DNA from 3 places in the Sphingobacterium thermophilum genome. Region 3 is predicted to be linked to each of the others. Evidence: riboswitches for the same ligand, from Rfam matches in the RefSeq annotation. Region 3 holds a riboswitch; each other region holds the start of a gene.

Region 1 (4,208 bases), on a different contig from region 3:
AAGGCTTTTTAGTGTGACGAACTGTTCTAATATCGGCTTAAATCGTTCTTTGAGGTCGTAGCGAATGTTTTTGTCCTGATCGGTGAAGGCATCGTTGTTGTCAATAAGTTTGATGAATTTGTCCAACGTTTTGATAAGGTCGGAGTTGGAAAGCTTATGGACTTTAGACGATGTGTTGTTGGCCGAGACAAGAGGGTTTTTTGACTTATTCTTCATCTCATTGGCATCCACAAATAATGCTTTGAACATGTCTTGGAAGGCCTTTATCGCTTCGCTAAGACTATCTAAGTAGGATTTTGTCTTTTCGTAGATCTCGTTGTTCAGAAGATTGAACAGCCGATGGGTGTCAGCAGAGGCTAAAGCCCCGTCAAATTCTTGGAAGTTTTCGCTGAAAATAAGCTCTGCCAGCTGACTTAGCTGGTTGCGGTAATTCCAGTTTTCGTTGTTGTTTATCTTTTTCTCCGCAAAATCGATGATCCATTCCAGCAGTTGAGGCTTTTCGTCTAAAGATTCATTAAGCATACGGGTAAGGTCTGCTTTGACCTTACTGGTGTTCATTTCAATTTTGTATGCTGCATCGAGGTTAAGTTCATAGGTAAATGACCGTATAACCTTCTGTGAGAAACCATCGATAGTGCTGATGGTGAAATGACTATAGTCGTGCAGGATCTTGCGAAAGACACGTAAGGCTTTCTGCTGGATGACGTTTTCCGACCACTCGCTATTCTGTTGTAAAAGTGGTTTTCTATAATCGTCAATTTTTTTGGAGGTGTCACCTACTGCCAATCCTCGCAGCACGAGAAGGATGCGTTCTTTCATTTCGGCAGTAGCCTTATTGGTGAAAGTGACGGCTAAAATTTCACGATAGCTGTTTTCGTTGGTCAACAGCAGGGTAATATAATGTAACGTAAGGCTGAATGTTTTTCCCGAGCCGGCGGAGGCTTTGAGAATCTTCAAAGGAGCAACATGCGTCATGGTGATAATACGATTTGGAAGATTGAAAATACAGTTAAAAGCGCAATATGGCAAGTTATTTCCTTAGGAAAGTAGTAACTCAGAGGCCGTGTCCCTATAAATGTCAGATAATCAGCTTTTGTAGAAAAGTGGTTGATTGATAGAATAATTTATTCTTTTTGTCAAAAAATTTTTATCTTTGCGTCCCCTCTTACATGAAGTACGGGGGATATGTTGAATACATAATTAATTAAAAAAGAATGGCAACTAAAATCAGATTGCAAAGACACGGTAAAAAAGGAAAACCTTTTTACCATGTAGTAGTAGCAGATTCACGTGCTCCACGTGATGGTAAATTCATTGAGCGTTTAGGTTCGTACAACCCTAACACTAATCCTGCAACTATCGTTTTGGATTTCGACAAAGCTTTGGATTGGTTGAACAAAGGTGCACAGCCTACTGACACTGCTCGCTCTATTTTATCAGCAAAAGGTGTTTTATACAAAAAACACTTATTGGGTGGTGTTAAAAAAGGAGCTTTTGATGAAGCTACTTTAGAGAAAAAATTTGCTGCTTGGTTAGAAGCTAAAGAAGCAAAAATCGCAGGCACGAAAGAAAGTCTAGCGAAAGCTAAAGAAGAAGCTAAAAAAGCGGCTCTTGCTGCTGAGGCTGCTAAGAAAGCTGAAAAAGCTGCGGCTATCGCTGCTAAAAATGCTCCTGCTGCGGAGGAAGCTCCTGCAGAAGAAGCTGCTGAAGCTACAGAAAACAACGAAGAAACTGAAGGATAATTCTTTCATAAAGTATTCGGAAGAGCCGATTCATCAAATGAATCGGCTTTTTTTGCTATTTTTGGGATTTCTAGATTCATAAAATGACAGTAGAAGAAGGTTTTTATATAGGATATGTATCCAAGACGCGTGGCCTGAAAGGGGAAGTGCAGCTGTACTTTGAGTTTGATGCGTACGACGAGCTGGACTTGGACGTGATATTTTTGGAAGTAAACAAGAAACTGGTTCCTTATTTTGTACAAAGTATCAAGTTACACAACAACAGTACGGGTTATGCATTTTTCGAAGATATAGACCATATAGATAAGGCCCAGCCTTTGGTGCATCGTAAGATGTACCTTCCGAAGGATAAGCTACCGGAGCGAGATCCCGACGACTTCCGTTATACGGACCTGATAGGCTTTTTGGTCATCGACGAGCAACATGGCGAGTTGGGAGAAATTACCGACGTGCAAGAATTTCCACAGCAGTTTGTGGCCACAGTGGATATAGATGGTAAAGAATTGATGTTCCCTCTTTCGGAAGATTTGATACTGGATATCGATGTGGAGGAAGAAATTATAGAGGTAGATTTACCGGAGGGATTAGTCGATTTGTATAAGGAATAATAGGAAGAGCATACCGTTCTTCCTTTTTATTTTATAAGTCTATAGTAACAAAAATAGCGTAATAGTATAGCAGGATTGTAGACTAAATTGTAGATAAATTTTGTTGTTATCATTCTATTCGCGATATTAGCGGGGCTTATAGAGAAAGGCGGAGGGAATAGACCCAGTGAAGCCTTAGCAACCTGACGGAGGTCAAGGTGCTACATTCTACCCCTTGTGGGAAAGATAAGTCAGTGAAAAGCCCATCTCTTAGTCTTTTCTCTAAGCCTAAACTGAAATAACAACATGAAAATTATAGACCATATCAAGAATGCAAAGGGAAAAACTTTGTTCTCTTTTGAGCTGTTGCCTCCGGCCAAAGGTCAAGGCATCCAAAGTATTTTTAATACAATGGATGAACTAATGGAGTTTAACCCTCCGTTTATTGATGTTACATACCATAGAGAAGACTATCTGTATAAGCAGCACCCTAATGGGCTTCTAGAGCGCGTAGCCTATCGTAAGCGGCCGGGAACGGTAGCTATATGTGCTGCTATCATGAATAAATATAAGGTGGATGCCGTGCCTCACCTGATATGTGGTGGTTTCACCAAGGAAGAAACCGAAAATGCACTCATAGATTTGGACTTTCTGGGGATAGACAATGTGTTGGTTTTACGTGGTGATGCCCGCAAGGGTGATCCTGATTTTATTCCTACTCCTGGAGGGCACGCCTATGCTACGGAACTACTGGCACAGGTCGTAGATATGAACAACGGCAAATACTTGCATGAAGATATAGAAGGATCGAAAACGAACTTCTGTATAGGAGTGGCTGGCTATCCGGAAAAGCATTTCGAAGCTCCCAACTTCAATACCGATTTCAAATGGTTGAAGAAAAAGGTGGAAATGGGCGCCAACTTCATCGTAACCCAAATGTTTTATAACATCGATAGATACAAGGAGTTTGTGATAAAATGTCGTGACAACGGTATTGATGTTCCTATCATTCCGGGGCTGAAACCTTTGACCAATAAGAAACAACTGATTTCCTTGCCAAAAATCTTCCATCTAGATATTCCGGAAGAACTCAGTAGCGCTATCGAAGAATGTAAAACGAATGCCGACGTACAGAAAGTAAGTACAGAATGGATGGTAAATATGTGTAAGGAGCTTATCGACTTTGGAGTACCTGTATTGCACTTCTACACGATGAGTAATCCGGGGCCAACGAAAAAGATTGTAGAACAATTAGCATAATAAGAGGGGATTTCTTCAGAAAATCCCCTCTTTCCATTGATAGCGGAGAGCGTGTTAGAATTTTATTCCCACACCGAATCCTAGTAAGAAAGGATTGATATCCACTTTTGCAGGAATGTGTAGTCCAGCGGCTAGATTGGAAGCATCTACGTTTACGTCTGTCTTTAATAGGATGTTTTTCACATCAAGATTTAAGAAAATATTTTTGGAAATGTTGATATCGGTACCTAGTTGCATGGCAAAGCCGAAGGTGTTATCATAGCTGATATCTTTTACGGTATTTCCGGCATCCGGATTGTAGAAGATTGTATAGTTTACACCTGCGCCTACATATGGCTTCCATACCTTGTTAGGACGGAAGTGGTATTGCAAAGTAAGGGTAGGAGGCAGCAGCCACACATCTCCTAAGTCTACATTGGCATTGGCAGCACCGCCGATAGCCGAAAGATCGGAGTTGGTAGTATGAACATTATGCTTTGTTGTTCCTAAAATCAGTTCGGCCGCAACATTTTTCGAAAAGAAATAAGTGATGTCTAATTCCGGAATAAATGTGCTAGATACAGACACATTGCCTCCGATGGTCGAAATTTCTGCGTTCTCCACGGGTACAACACCTACT
Region 2 (4,208 bases), on a different contig from region 3:
AGGTCAAGATCCAACAGCAGATAGACCAACTGCGGCTGAAACAGCATGCTACCTACCAAAAGTTTAAGGATGCCGATGAAGATCTCAAGTCACGCTACCCTAACGTCACACCCATAGAAAACTGGTTTTACGAAACCTATTTCAACATACCCCAAAATCGCAAATACATACAGATACGTATCGAACAGGAACCTATCGTCGGCACCATGCTTGCCAACACCTATGTGGTGGTAAGTGCCAGTCGTGCCGTACCCCGCGTACCAGCAAAGGATGACTCCGTACGTTACGTGATATCGGACTTCGACCTTACGGGACTTATCACGTGGTATCGCATTGCAACTCTTCCACCTAAGGAGGATGTGAAAATCACACAAAAAATCAACAAGCTGCTCATGGAGCTGGACAACATCAACCAAGAGCTACTTGCAGAATCCAACGCCACTACCCTCTTTGACACCGTAGCAGTGCTTAGTGGAAAGAAGGCCAACCTCGTAGAAGATGTGGCCATCGGTGTGCAGCTGGCCAATAGACCTCTCGAACACCGGATTAATACCAAACATTTGCGGCAACTTATACAACAGGAACTCTCCTCACGTGAAATACACTCCCCCTTCAACATAGAAGTTAGGGACAACCATCGCCTTATTTATCAAACTTCGGACCCTAGCACCTTAAAACATCCGGAAAAGCTTACACGCTACACCACCGAACTGTTTAAAGGTGACCGCACTAACTCAAAAGGAAGACTGTCCATTTATTTTCCCAACAAACGGAATATCATTGCCAAAAATATCAGCTATCTGCTGTTACCTACTTTAGCTCTTCTAGCCTTGCTCGTCGGTTGTTTTGCCTACACGCTGCGTATTATCTTCCGTCAGAAGAAAATCTCCGAGATGAAGACGGACTTCATCAACAACATGACGCATGAGTTCAAGACACCGGTAGCGACAATCATGATTGCCAGCGAATCCCTGCGCGATCCAGAGATATCGTCTGACGCTAAGCGCGTCAACAAGTTGGCAAATATCATCTACGACGAAAATGTACGCCTAGGCAACCATATCGAACGCGTATTGAATATCGCTAAACTCGAGAAAGAAAACCTTAAAATAGAACGTACTGACGTGCATCTCAACAACGTCATCGATGACGTGTTGGAAAGTATGACCTTACAGCTCAACAAAGCTAAGGGAACACTACACAAAGAGCTTAATGCAACCGATGATTTGGTGATTGGCGACGAATTGCATCTGTCCAACGTAATGTTTAACTTAGTTGACAACGCTATTAAATATAGCCCGAACAACCCTGACATTACGGTTAAGACATACAACACAAACGGCAAGATTGTTGTAGCCGTATCGGACAAGGGAATGGGAATGACAAAAGATCAACAGGAAAAAATCTTTGACCAATTTTACAGAATACCTACGGGAAACGTACATAACGTAAAAGGTTTCGGCTTAGGATTGAGTTATGTTCATGACATCATAAAACGGCTCGACGGCAAGATTACAGTAAAAAGCGAAAAGGATAAAGGCACGACATTCGAAATCAGTATGCCTTTGAAAAAAAGCCTTAAAAATCTAGAATAAAGAAGAAAGTTATGCAAAAGATATTATTAGCAGAAGATGATCCTAACCTAGGAGAATTGCTGAAAGATTACTTAGAACTAAAAGGAAAGTTTGAGGTTGTCCTCGTCGAAGACGGCGATCAAGCCTTGGAAGCTTTCCGTAAGGAGGAGTTCGATTTATGCATCTTTGATGTGATGATGCCCAAAAAAGATGGATTCACGCTAGGCAAAGAAATCCGCAAGGTAAATGAAAACATTCCAATTATTTTCGCTACGGCAAAAAGTATGATGGAAGATAAGACCGAAGCATTTGAACTTGGTGGTGACGATTATATCACCAAGCCTTTCCGTGTGGAAGAACTGCTACTTCGCATCAACGCCTTGCTGAAAAGAGCTTCTAAAGACAAAGAGGAAGAGCTGGCCGACAAATTCGAAATTGGAGACTACTTCTTCGATTATACCAGCCAGGTTATCACTTACAAAGGCCAGCAACAAAAGTTGTCTACCAAAGAAGCTGAGCTCCTTCGTTTATTATGTCTGAAAAAAAACGACGTACTCACACGCGAAGAAGCACTTAAAAAAATATGGCACGATGACAACTACTTCACCGGAAGAAGTATGGACGTTTTCCTCAGCAAGTTACGTAAATACCTGAAACAGGATCCAAACGTCGAAATCGTCAACGTGCACGGAAGAGGATACAAATTATTGGTAAGCTAATTAAAATTTATTTCATAAAATAAAGGCCTGAAACATATGTTTCAGGCCTTTATTTTATAGAATATTAATTTATTAATTTCTCAAATCACGGACACAACGAATATTCATCTTTGGACGATATATATAGTTTATTGATTTTCATAAATTTCAGTAAAACAAAATATTCCTCTTAGGAAAAAAATTTTGAAACTCTTAGAAAAATATCTATTTTAGCCACGCTTATAGAGAAAGGCTGAGGGACTAGACCCGAAGAAGCCTTAGCAACCTGTCTCTTGACAAGGTGCTACATTCTACCCTACTAATGATGGGAAAGATAAGCTGAGTTCACTATTCCGAGTGGCCTTCTCTTAGCAAAGGATTTAAGAAACAATTTAATTTCAACAATTTTATGTTACTAACAAACAATTTAGGCTACCCACGTGTAGGCCCTTTCCGTGAATTGAAAAAGGCTAATGAAGCTTATTGGGCAAAAAAAATCAATGCAGAGGAATTACAACAAGTAGCTAAATCTATACGTGAAAACAATTGGAGAACTCAAAAAGAAGCAGGTATAGATTTAATTCCTTCCAATGATTTCTCTTTCTACGATCAGGTTTTAGACCTATCTCTTACTGTTGGTGCTATTCCGGCGCGTTACAACTCTTTGTTGGATAAGCTGGACAGCAACTATAGCTTGGACCTTTACTTTGCTATAGCCCGCGGTTTCCAAGAAAATGGAATTGACGTTACCGCCTCGGAAATGACCAAATGGTTTGACACCAACTATCACTATATTGTTCCTGAATTTACCAAAGACCAAACATTCAAATTAAGCTCCCAAAAGTTCTTAAACGAATATAACGAAGCTAAAGCCTTAGGCATTGAAACTAAACCTGTAATCATTGGTCCTATCACCTTCTTGTTGTTAGGAAAAGAGAAAGAAGCTGGCTTCGACCGTATCGACCTTATCGACAGATTGTTGCCTGTTTATGAAGAAATTCTTGGTAAATTGGCCGATGCAGGAGCGCAGTATATCCAAATTGACGAACCTTATTTGGCTTTGGATCTTTCGGAAAAAGTTAAAGCTTTATATCCTGAGGTTTTCAAAAAGCTGAACACCGCCGCCAAAGGAGCTAAATTGATTGCTACCACCTACTTCGAAGCACTAAGAGACAATGAGGATATCGCCGTAAACCTTCCTGTCCATGCATTACACGTGGATTTGGTACGCGGTGAAAACCAATTGGATACCTTGTTGCCAAAAGTTCCTTCTACTTTAACGCTGTCATTGGGTATCGTGGAAGGACGTAACATCTGGAAAAACGACTACGAAAAATCGTTAAACAAGATAAAACAAGCTGTCGATACTTTAGGTAAAGATAGAGTATGGGTAGGTACATCTTCTTCCCTGCTACATGTACCATACGACTTGGATAGCGAGAAAAAAGAAGAAACACTACCTGCTGAAGTAAAAAACTGGTTAGCTTTCGCCAAACAAAAGCTAGCAGAAGTGAAAGACTTAGCTGTATTAGCTGAAGGTGAAGTAGACGCTAAAACTGAGGAAAACTTCGAAGCAAACAAAGCTGCTGCAGAAAGCCGTCGCACATCGCCGTTGATTCACAAACCTGAAGTTAAGAACAGAGTTAACAATATTACGGACGACGACGCAAAACGTACTTCACCATTTGCCGTACGTAAAGCTCTTCAACAAGAGAAATTCGGCCTTCCGAAATTCCCTACCACCACTATCGGTTCGTTCCCGCAGACTAAAGATGTACGTAAATGGCGCGCCGACCTTAAAAAAGGGGTAATCACTCAAGAAGAGTACGACAAGGCTATCGCTGAAGAAACCGAAAACGTTATCCGTCTTCAAGAACAATTGGACATCGATGTGTTGGTACACGGAGAGTTCGAGCGTAACGACATGGTGGAATAC
Region 3 (4,208 bases):
CGACGTAGCGGCAGCAGAAAGAGGTATTGTCTATATCGATGAGATTGACAAAATCGCACGCAAGAGCGACAACCCTTCCATCACACGCGATGTGTCGGGGGAAGGAGTTCAACAAGCGCTGTTGAAAATTCTGGAAGGAACCAACGTAAACGTACCTCCGCAGGGTGGACGTAAACACCCAGACCAGAAGATGATCACCGTAAATACAAACAATATTTTGTTTATATGCGGTGGAGCTTTCGACGGCATCCAAAAGAAAATCGCCAACCGTCTGCGTACACAGACCGTAGGCTATAAAATGAAAGACGAAGAGGAAGATATAGATTTAAATAACCTCTATAAGTATATCACTCCTCAGGATTTGAAAAGCTTCGGCTTAATCCCTGAGTTGATTGGTCGTCTTCCGGTATTGACGCACCTGAACCCGCTAGACAAGAAGGCGCTCTTGAGCATCTTGACAGAACCAAAAAATGCCTTGATTAAGCAGTACACAAAACTGTTTGAATATGAAGGCATAGAGCTGAAGTTTGACAAGGAAGTGTTCGACTTTATTGTAGACAAGGCTTGGGAATTCAAATTGGGGGCTCGTGGCTTGAGAAGCATCTGTGAAGCTATCATGCTGGATGCCATGTTTGAGATTCCATCCACAAAAGATCAGAGTGAGGACAAGACGCTTCATATCACGCTGGAATATGCGAAGCAAAAATTCGCCAAAGCAGATATCAAGAAGCTGAAAGTAGCATAAGCAGCGAAACCCTCACTCCTCCAAAGTGAGGGTTTCGTGTCTTTTGGGGTTAACATTAAAATTTAGTACTATGAAGAAAGAAAAAAAAACAGTAGAAAGTCCTATAACTCCAGGACTTAAAACAAAAGAAGAAATAGTCAACAATTGGCTGCCTAGATATACAGGAAAACCTTTAGAAGAGTTTAGCAATTACATCCTGCTTACCAACTTCACCAAATATGTGAAGTTGTTTTCAGCCATGCACGACGATGCACCCATCTATGGGGAAGACAAAGCCATGCAGGCATGTACCGCAGACGGCATCACCATCATCAACTTCGGTATGGGAAGCCCTATGGCCGCCACCATCATGGACCTCCTATCTGCCGTAAGGCCTAAAGCTGTTCTATTCTTGGGAAAAACCGGTGGACTAAAAAAGAAAATAGGTGTAGGTGAACTAATCCTTCCTATTGCAGCAATACGCGGCGAAGGTACGTCCAACGACTACTTCCCTCCCGAAGTACCGTCCCTACCGGCTTTCGCTCTCCAAAAGGCTATATCCACCACCATCCGTGAATATGGAAGAGACTACTGGACAGGTACGGTGTATACAACCAACCGCCGCGTGTGGGAACACGACAAGTCTTTCAAGAAATATCTGAAATCCATCCGCGCCATGGCTGTGGATATGGAAACCGCTACCATATTTAGCGTAGGGTTTGCCAACAAAATCCCTACAGGAGCCCTGCTATTGGTATCTGATCAGCCCATGGTTCCTGAAGGCGTCAAAACAGCGGATTCCGACATTTCCGTAACCGAAAAATATGTGGAAACACATCTCAAAATAGGTATTGATGCCTTAAAACAGCTTATCAACAATGGATTGACTGTCAAACATCTTAAGTTTTAAGTGCTGCCCTACATACATTAAACATAAAAGAGTGGCCTCTGAAGCCGCTCTTTTTGTTTTACAGAAATTTTTAAATAATTTTAATTTTACAAAAATTCTACTATCTTTGTCGAGTACTTTTGTAGCATATTACTAATCAAAACCTTTCAAGGATTGGTCTTGATTTATAAAGAAGTGGCGAGAGACTGGCTCAGTGACCCACTGGCAACCAGCAGCAAAAGGCTGAAAAGGTGCCAATTCCTGTCTAAAACATGTCGTTTTAGAGCATATAAATGTAAAAGACTATGATATATTCAACGAAGACAACATTAAATTATCCGATTGACAACCTTCCTGTTAAGGAACACCTTTCCGCATTTTTCACCCGTAAACATTCTATTTCGTGCATGCGAATGCGCTAGTCGTCTGCAATATTTTTCCTTACAGATATTGCTATATAAAAGACGACCACCCTTCTGAATACATTATTATTAAGGAGTAAATCATCATATATTTTTATAACCTGAAAAATTGAAAAGAAAATGGCTGAGAATAAAAGCTTAAAATTTGAAACTTTACAAGTACATGCTGGCCAAGAGGCCGACCCAACAACAGGATCAAGAGCTGTTCCAATCTATCAAACTACCTCATATGTTTTCGAGAATGCAGAACATGGTGCTAACCTATTTGCGCTGAAACAGTTCGGAAACATCTATACACGCATCATGAACCCTACCACCGACGTATTCGAAAAAAGAATAGCAGCATTGGAAGGTGGTGTGGCTGCCGTTGCTGTATCTTCCGGACAGGCCGCGCAGTTTATTGCATTAAACAACCTCTTGGAAAGCGGAGATAACTTCGTTGCAGGCGCTAACCTTTATGGAGGTACATACAACCAATTTAAGGTAGCCTTCAAAAGATTAGGTATCGAAGTACGCTTTGCCGAAGATTCAGATGCCGAAAATATCGAAAAGCTTATTGACGAAAAGACTAAAGCTATCTACGTAGAAACTATCGGTAACCCTTCTTACAATATCCCTGACTTCGACAAGATCGCTGCTGTAGCACGTAAATATGACATTCCTTTTATTGTGGATAACACTTTCGGTGCCGGAGGTTATCTTTTCAAACCTTTGGAACACGGCGCTAATGTTGTCGTAGAGTCAGCTACCAAATGGATTGGCGGCCACGGAACAAGTATCGGCGGAGTGATTATCGATGGTGGCAACTACAATTGGGGTAACGGCAAATTCAAACAATTCTCAGAGCCTTCAGAAGGTTATCACGGTTTGGTATTTTCTGAAGTGTTCGGCGAAAACGGTCCTTACGGCAATATACAGTTTGCCATCCGCGCACGCGTAGAAGGATTGCGAGACTTCGGTCCTTCCTTATCTCCATTCAACTCATTCCTATTGCTGCAAGGCTTGGAAACATTATCATTACGTGTGCAACGCCATGTGGACAATGCGCTCGAAATCGCCCAATGGTTGGAAGCTCACCCTCAGGTAGAAAAAGTAAGCTACCCTGGATTGAAGAGCCATCCTCATCACCATAATGCACAGAAATATCTTAAAAATGGATATGGTGCCGTTTTATCTTTCTCCATCAAAGGAGGAGCCGACAAAGCGAACGAATTCATCGATGCGTTACAACTGATAAGCCACTTGGCAAACGTAGGAGATGCCAAAACATTGATCATACATCCTGCTGCGACAACACACCAGCAGCTTACGACAGAAGAACAAGCTAAGGCCGGCGTATTCCCTGGATTGTTACGTCTGTCCGTGGGTATCGAACATATTGACGATATCAAAGCCGACTTAGCACAAGCTTTCGAAAAAATTAAGTAGTCTTCTGACTACTTAATTTTTTAATATCAGAAAATAAGGGAAAAGAGAAACTACAGTTATTTTATTTTATGAGTAAGAAACTTACTATCGGAATGTTCGGGTTTGGAGTTGTGGGACAAGGATTATACGACATTATCAAAACAAAAAACTTAAACTTAGAAATAAAAAAATTTGTCATTAAGAATGCCGACAAAAAGCGTTCATTGCCGGCAGAACTATTCACCACAGACGCCAATGCTATACTCGATGACCCGGAAATCAATACCGTAGTCGAGCTTATCGACGATGCCGAGGCAGCTTTCGAAATCACCAAAAGAGCCCTTTCATCGGGTAAGAATGTGGTTTCTGCCAACAAAAAAATGATTGCTACACATCTCCAAGAACTTACGGAACTACAACAACAATATGGCACCTCACTCTTGTACGAAGGAGCAGTATGTGGCAGTATTCCAATCATCCGCAATTTAGAAGAATACTATGACAATGAGCTGCTGCATTCAGTAAGCGGGATTTTCAACGGCTCCTCCAACTATATCCTTTCCAAAGTATTTAACGAAGGACAAAGCTATGCCGACGCCCTAAAAAAAGCACAGGAGCTAGGCTTCGCCGAAACCAACCCCATCTTAGATGTTGGTGGCTTTGACCCTAAATACAAGTTGACTATCGTTGCCTCGCACGCCTATGGCATCTTTGTCAATCCAGACAGCATCCTCAACCTAGGTATTGACAAATTAGGGGACGCCGA

What was found. A riboswitch is a leader RNA that binds a small molecule or an ion and turns the genes downstream of it on or off. The one in region 3 is predicted to bind S-adenosylmethionine.
Region 1: another riboswitch for S-adenosylmethionine. It lies ahead of metF (methylenetetrahydrofolate reductase [NAD(P)H]); the one in region 3 lies ahead of ABD873_RS00815 (O-acetylhomoserine aminocarboxypropyltransferase/cysteine synthase family protein).
Region 2: another riboswitch for S-adenosylmethionine. It lies ahead of metE (5-methyltetrahydropteroyltriglutamate--homocysteine S-methyltransferase); the one in region 3 lies ahead of ABD873_RS00815 (O-acetylhomoserine aminocarboxypropyltransferase/cysteine synthase family protein).

What each region holds. Positions count from the first base shown of each region.
Region 1 covers NZ_BAABGR010000015.1:259,666-263,873, forward strand. Annotated here, with positions in the region: gene ABD873_RS07080 (UvrD-helicase domain-containing protein) at 1-975, opposite strand, end outside; gene ABD873_RS07085 (30S ribosomal protein S16) at 1,215-1,742, shown strand; gene rimM (ribosome maturation factor RimM) at 1,826-2,350, shown strand; SAM riboswitch class I at 2,484-2,582, shown strand; gene metF (methylenetetrahydrofolate reductase [NAD(P)H]) at 2,636-3,589, shown strand; gene ABD873_RS07100 (OmpW/AlkL family protein) at 3,644-4,208, opposite strand, start outside.
Region 2 covers NZ_BAABGR010000035.1:268,724-272,931, forward strand. Annotated here, with positions in the region: gene ABD873_RS11905 (sensor histidine kinase) at 1-1,595, shown strand, start outside; gene ABD873_RS11910 (response regulator transcription factor) at 1,607-2,293, shown strand; SAM riboswitch class I at 2,510-2,613, shown strand; gene metE (5-methyltetrahydropteroyltriglutamate--homocysteine S-methyltransferase) at 2,682-4,208, shown strand, end outside.
Region 3 covers NZ_BAABGR010000003.1:22,067-26,274, forward strand. Annotated here, with positions in the region: gene clpX (ATP-dependent Clp protease ATP-binding subunit ClpX) at 1-745, shown strand, start outside; gene ABD873_RS00810 (AMP nucleosidase) at 816-1,634, shown strand; SAM riboswitch class I at 1,796-1,909, shown strand; gene ABD873_RS00815 (O-acetylhomoserine aminocarboxypropyltransferase/cysteine synthase family protein) at 2,156-3,463, shown strand; gene ABD873_RS00820 (homoserine dehydrogenase) at 3,532-4,208, shown strand, end outside.